Regions from separate parts of the Streptomyces sp. NPDC088553 genome, predicted to be linked through region 1. Evidence: predicted binding sites of a transcription regulator. Region 1 holds the regulator's gene; the other holds the start of a gene.

What was found. The regulator HrcA, encoded in region 1, represses chaperone genes, less so after heat shock. The targets are predictions, from matches to a motif close to TTNGCACTCNGNNNNNCNGAGTGCNAA.
Region 2: groL (chaperonin GroEL) is a predicted target of HrcA. The motif match lies at 1,779-1,805, and genes of this name have one in related genera.

What each region holds. Positions count from the first base shown of each region.
Region 1 is NZ_JBIVMG010000004.1:319,280-322,683, reverse strand. Features, by position in the region: gene ACIP8Z_RS14590 (DUF3097 domain-containing protein) at 1-476, opposite strand, end outside; gene ACIP8Z_RS14585 (MBL fold metallo-hydrolase) at 487-1,215, opposite strand; gene hrcA (heat-inducible transcriptional repressor HrcA) at 1,364-2,383, shown strand; gene dnaJ (molecular chaperone DnaJ) at 2,384-3,404, shown strand, end outside.
Region 2 is NZ_JBIVMG010000005.1:134,694-138,097, reverse strand. Features, by position in the region: gene groL (chaperonin GroEL) at 1-1,612, opposite strand, end outside; gene ACIP8Z_RS17355 (cold-shock protein) at 2,000-2,203, opposite strand; gene ACIP8Z_RS17350 (MoaD/ThiS family protein) at 2,612-2,890, opposite strand; gene thrC (threonine synthase) at 2,905-3,404, opposite strand, start outside.

The DNA of each region.
Region 1 (3,404 bases):
AGCCGGGCGTCCGGCGCGGGGGCGAACTCCGCGACGATCGACGGAAGGTCGTCGACGCCCTCCAGGTACTCCACGACCACGCCCTCGATGCGGAGGTCGTCGCCCCAGACCCGCTCCACCAGCTCCGCGTCGTGGCGGCCCTCCACGTAGATCCGGCCCGCGCGCGCCACGCGGGCCCGCGCCCCCGGGACCGCCACCGAGCCCGACGCCGTACGGGTGGGGCGGGCGGGACCGGCCGACGGGCGGATCAGCGTCACCACCCGGCCCTCCAGGAGGAAGCCGCGCGGATCCAGCGGGAACACGCGGTGCTTGCCGAAGCGGTCCTCCAGGGTCACCGTGCCCGCCTCGCAGCGGATCACCGCCCCGCAGAAGCCCGTCGTGACCTCCTCGACGACCAGATCACGGTCGGCCGGAACCTCGGGAACGGGCGCCGAGCGCTTCCAAGGGGGCGTCAGGTCGGGGTTGTAGCTGCGCATTCGGGCGACGTTATGCGACGGAGAAGCGCGTTGCCAGTTCCTCCCGTTGGAGTCGTACGAACGTGGCGTCCACCACCGCCCCGTGCCCCGGCACGTACACCGCGTCCTCGCCGCCGAGCCGCAGCAGCCGGTCGAGCGCGTCCGGCCAGCGGGAGGGGATCGCGTCCGGGCCCGCCTGCGGTTCGCCCGACTCCTCGACCAGGTCGCCGCAGAAGACCACCTCGCGCTCACCCGGCACCAGGAGCACCAGGTCGTGGCCCGTGTGGCCGGGGCCGACGTTCGCCAGGAGGACCTGCCGGCCGCCCAGGTCGAGCGTCCACTCGCCGGAGACCACGTGCCGCGGGGCCACCAGGACGTCCACCGCCTCCGCCGCCGCCGTCTCGTCGAGCCCGTGCCGTACCGCGTCCGCGCGCAGCGCCTCCCGGTCCCGCACCCGGCCGAGGAGCTCGTCCGAGCCCACCGCGCCGAAGACCTCCGCGCCCGAGAACGCCGCCGTGCCGAGAACGTGGTCGAAATGGGGGTGGCTCAATGCGATGTGCGTCACTCTGCGGCCGCCCGTGAGGTCCGCGATCCGGGTCCGCAGCTCGGCGCCCTCCGCGAGCGAGGAGCCCGTGTCGTACAGCAGCACCGCCCGTTCACCCAGTACCAGTCCGACCGTGGCGTCCCACCCGGGCAGCCGTCGCCGGCCCACCCCGTCCGCGAGCCGCTCCCATCCGTACGCTTCCCAATCCACGTCCATGCGGCGACGCTAACCGGTGGAGGCGTCGCCACCTTGCCAGGAGCGACGCCCGCCGCCGTACACTGGCCGGGGGATCGCTGGCACTCGAACAGGGCGAGTGCCAAAAGCGGAGCAACCGGAACGACGACGACAGCTGGAGGTGCGCACGATGCTCAGCGAACGCAGACTCGAGGTCCTGCGCGCCATCGTCCAGGACTACGTCGGGACGGAGGAGCCCGTCGGCTCCAAGGCGCTCACCGAGCGCCACAAGCTCGGCGTATCGCCCGCCACCGTGCGCAACGACATGGCCGTCCTGGAGGAGGAGGGCTTCATCGCCCAGCCCCACACCAGCGCCGGCCGCATCCCGACCGACAAGGGCTACCGCCTCTTCGTCGACCGGCTCGCCGGCGTCAAGCCGCTGTCGACGCCCGAGCGCCGGGCCATCCACAACTTCCTCGACGGCGCGGTCGACCTGGACGACGTCGTCGGCCGTACGGTCCGGCTGCTCGCCCAGCTGACCCGTCAGGTCGCCGTCGTCCAGTACCCCTCGCTGACCCGCTCGACCGTCCGGCACGTGGAGCTGCTCTCGCTGGCCCCCGCCCGCCTGATGCTGGTGCTCATCACGGACACCGGCCGCGTCGAGCAGCGGGTCATCGACTGCCCCGCGCCGTTCGGCGAGACCTCGCTCGCCGACCTGCGGGCCCGGCTCAACAGCCGGGTCGTCGGCCGCCGGTTCGCCGACGTGCCGCAGCTGGTGCAGGACCTCCCCGAGTCGTTCGAGGAGCCCGAGGACCGCGCCACGGTCTCGACCGTGCTCGCGACCCTCCTCGAAACCCTCGTCGAGGAGCACGAGGAGCGGCTGATGATCGGCGGCACCGCCAATCTCACCCGCTTCGGACACGACTTCCCCCTGATGATCAGGCCCGTCCTCGAGGCTCTGGAGGAGCAGGTCGTGCTCCTCAAGCTGCTCGGCGAGGCCAAGGAATCGGGCATGACCGTACGCATCGGGCACGAGAACGCCCACGAGGGGCTGAGCTCCACGTCCGTCGTCTCGGTCGGCTACGGTTCGGGCGGCGAGGCAGTCGCCAAACTCGGCGTGGTCGGACCGACCCGCATGGACTACCCCGGAACGATGGGAGCGGTACGCGCAGTGGCACGTTACGTCGGACAGATCCTGGCGGAGTCGTAAGTGGCCACGGACTACTACGCCGTACTCGGCGTGCGCCGCGACGCTTCCCAGGACGAGATCAAGAAGGCCTTCCGGAGGCTCGCGCGCGAGCTGCACCCGGACGTGAATCCCGATCCGAAGACGCAGGAGCGCTTCAAGGAGATCAACGCCGCCTACGAGGTCCTCTCGGACCCGCAGAAGAAGCAGGTCTACGACCTGGGTGGCGACCCGCTCTCGGCCTCCGGCGGAGGCGGCGCGGGCGGCTTCGGGGCCGGTGGCTTCGGCAACTTCTCCGACATCATGGACGCCTTCTTCGGCACGTCCCAGCAGCGCGGCCCGCGCTCGCGGACCCGCCGCGGCCAGGACGCCATGATCCGTCTGGAGATCGACCTCAACGAGGCGGCCTTCGGCACCACCAAGGACATCCAGGTCGACACGGCCGTCGTCTGTACGACCTGCTCGGGCGAGGGCGCCGCACCCGGCACCTCCGCGCAGACCTGTGACATGTGCCGCGGCCGCGGTGAGGTCTCGCAGGTCACCCGGTCCTTCCTGGGCCAGGTCATGACCTCGCGCCCCTGCCCGCAGTGCCAGGGCTTCGGCACCGTCGTCCCGACCCCGTGCCCCGAGTGCGCGGGCGACGGCCGGGTCCGGTCCCGCCGCACCCTCACGGTGAAGATCCCGGCCGGTGTCGACAACGGCACCCGGATCCAGCTCGCGGGCGAGGGCGAGGTCGGCCCCGGCGGCGGCCCCGCCGGCGACCTGTACGTCGAGATCCACGAGACCCCGCACGAGACCTTCCAGCGGCGCGGCGACGACCTGCACTGCACGGTCACCCTCCCGATGACGGCGGCGGCCCTCGGCACCAAGGTGCAGCTGCAGACCCTCGACGGCCTGGAGGAGATCGACGTAAGGCCGGGCACCCAGTCCGGCCAGTCGATCCCGCTGCACGGCCGGGGCGTCACGCATCTGCGCGGCAACGGCCGGGGCGACCTGATCGTGCACGTCGAGGTGCAGACCCCGGGCAAGCTCGACGCGGAGCAGG
Region 2 (3,404 bases), on a different contig from region 1:
CGCCCGGCATGCCGCCGCCGGCCGGCGCGGACGCCTTCTCCGGCTTGTCGGCGATGACGGCCTCGGTGGTGAGGAACAGCGCGGCGATCGACGCGGCGTTCTGCAGCGCGGAGCGCGTGACCTTCGCCGGGTCGATGATGCCCTCGGCGATGAGGTCGACGTACTCGTTGGTCGCGGCGTTGAGGCCGTGGCCGACGGGCAGGTTGCGGACCTTCTCCGCCACGACGCCGCCCTCGAGACCGGCGTTGACCGCGATCTGCTTCAGCGGGGCCTCAAGGGCCAGCTTCACGATGTTCGCGCCCGTGGCCTCGTCACCCGTGAGGTCGGCCTCGAGCTTCTCGAAGACCGAGGAAGCCTGGAGCAGGGCCACGCCACCGCCGGCGACGATGCCCTCCTCGACGGCCGCCTTCGCGTTGCGAACGGCGTCCTCGATGCGGTGCTTGCGCTCCTTGAGCTCGACCTCGGTCGCGGCACCGGCCTTGATGACCGCGACACCGCCGGCGAGCTTCGCCAGGCGCTCCTGCAGCTTCTCGCGGTCGTAGTCCGAGTCGCTGTTCTCGATCTCGGCGCGGATCTGGTTCACGCGACCGGCGACCTGCTCGCTGTCACCGGCACCGTCGACGATGGTGGTCTCGTCCTTGGTGATGACGACCTTGCGGGCGCGGCCCAGCAGGTCGAGGCCCGCGTTCTCCAGCTTCAGGCCGACCTCCTCGGAGATGACCGTGCCGCCGGTGAGGATGGCGATGTCGTTCAGCATGGCCTTGCGACGGTCGCCGAAGCCCGGGGCCTTGACCGCGACGGACTTGAAGGTGCCGCGGATCTTGTTGACGACCAGGGTCGACAGGGCCTCGCCCTCGACGTCCTCGGCGATGATCAGCAGCGGCTTGCCCGACTGCATGACCTTCTCCAGGAGCGGGAGCAGGTCCTTCACGGAGGAGATCTTGGAGTTGACGATCAGGAGGTACGGGTCGTCGAGCGACGCCTCCATACGCTCCATGTCGGTGGCGAAGTACGCCGAGATGTAGCCCTTGTCGAAGCGCATGCCCTCGGTGAGCTCCAGCTCCAGACCGAAGGTCTGGGACTCCTCGACGGTGATGACGCCTTCCTTGCCGACCTTGTCCATCGCCTCGGCGATGAGCTCGCCGATCTGGGTGTCGGCGGCGGAGATGGAGGCCGTGGAAGCGATCTGCTCCTTGGTCTCGACATCCTTCGCCTGCTCGAGCAGGGCGCCGGAGACGGCCTCGACGGCCTTCTCGATACCGCGCTTGAGGGCCATCGGGTTGGCACCGGCGGCCACGTTGCGCAGGCCCTCGCGGACGAGCGCCTGGGCGAGAACGGTGGCGGTGGTCGTACCGTCGCCGGCGACGTCGTCCGTCTTCTTGGCGACTTCCTTGACCAGCTCGGCGCCGATCTTCTCGTACGGGTCCTCGAGCTCGATCTCCTTGGCGATGGAGACACCATCGTTGGTGATCGTGGGGGCGCCCCACTTCTTCTCGAGGACGACGTTGCGACCCTTGGGGCCGAGGGTGACCTTGACGGCGTCAGCGAGCTGGTTCATGCCGCGCTCGAGACCGCGCCGGGCCTCCTCGTCGAACGCGATGATCTTGGCCATGTGAAGTGGTCCTCCCGGACATGGGGTGGATAACGCTCCAGGACCGCGCCGACGCCCGCGACGGACGGCCTCCGCAGCTCCGCGTGGTTCCTTGCCCCACCCGGCCGGCGGCCTCGTCTGCCCGATCCTCGTAGCACTCTCACCTTCCGAGTGCTAACGCCAATGATTAGCACTCGCCCTATGAGAGTGCAAGCGACTCTCGATGATCGGGATGCGGGGCGGGGGGTCACGGGAGGGGCGCGAGAGGGGCGCGGAACGGGCTCGGGACGCGCATGGAACGGGCGCGGAACCCGCTCGGAAGGCGGCCGGGAACGCGTGAGGGGTCCGCATCCCCTCAGGGATGCGGACCCCTCGACGGCGTTGCGTCGGTGGCCGATCGCGCCGCGCTCAGACGGCGAGCTTGACCATGTCCGCCTGCGGACCCTTCTGGCCCTGCGAGATCTCGAACTCGACTCGCTGTCCCTCTTCGAGGCTGCGGTAGCCATCCATCTGGATCGCGCTGTAGTGGACGAAAACATCCGCACCACCGTCGACCGCGATGAAGCCGTAGCCCTTCTCCGCGTTGAACCACTTGACGGTGCCCTGAGCCATGCCTAACTCCCCTATTACTGGCCCTTGCGCGGGACCCGCACTTCGCGGAACCCGGGTCAGACCCTGCGCCGGAACGCGTCGACCGCGGCTGAATGTATCTGCCCAACTGCCCTCTGCAACAGGTCAATCGACTGAGAATTCTGGGCGCCACGGAAAGGCGAATTGGGGAGATTCCCTTGATTTACCGGGCAATTCGGGCCCGGCAAAGCGTGCAGAAGGTACACAACGCGCACGCACTTTGGCTGCTTCTTGTCGTGCGGGGACGCATTCTCATATGCGCCCGGCATGAGCAGCGGAGGGGACTTCCCCAACTCTACCGCGCCCAACCATGCAGAATTGCCCCTTCCGCTTTATGGCGCGGAAGGGGCAATTCAAGAAAGACGGGACAAGCGGCGAGCCGTGAGGGGCTCAGCAGCCTCCGGCGACGGCCGGGATGATCGAGACGCCGGCGCCGGCCGGGGTGGCCGTCTCCAGGCCCTGCTCGAAGCGCACGTCGTCGTCGTTCACGTAGACGTTGACGAAGCGGCGCAGCTTGCCCTGGTCGTCCAGGACCCGGGCGGCGATGCCCGTGTGGTTCTTCTCCAGGTCCGCAATGACCTCGGCGAGGGTCGCGCCCTCGGCCTGGACCTCGGACTGCCCGCCCGTGTAGGTGCGGAGGATGGTGGGGATGCGGACGTTCACGGCCATGTCTTCGAAACCTTTCAGAGGGCCAGGCCGGCGTCGCGGAACGCGTCCAGGCTCGGGCGGATGGTGACGGTCGCCTGAGAGGTGTCGGCCACCGCGTCCAGGGTCTTGAGTCCGTCGCCGGTGTTGAGGACGACGGTGGTGAGGTTCGGGTCGATCAGCCCGTTCTCGACGAGCTTCCTCGTGACGCCGACGGTCACGCCGCCCGCGGTCTCGGCGAAGATGCCCTCGGTCTGCGCGAGGAGCTTGATCGCGTCCACGACCTGCTCGTCGTTCACGTCCTCCACGGCGCCGCCGGTGCGGCGGGCGATGTCGAGGACGTACGGGCCGTCGGCCGGGTTGCCGATCGCGAGCGACTTGGCGATCGTGTTCGGCTTCTGGGGCCGTACGACGTCGTGGCCGGCCTTGAAGGCCACCGACACCGGGGAGCAGCCCTCGGCCTGGGCGCCGAAGATCTTGTACGGCTTGTCCTCGACGAGGCCGAGCTTGATGAGCTCCTGGAGACCCTTGTCGATCT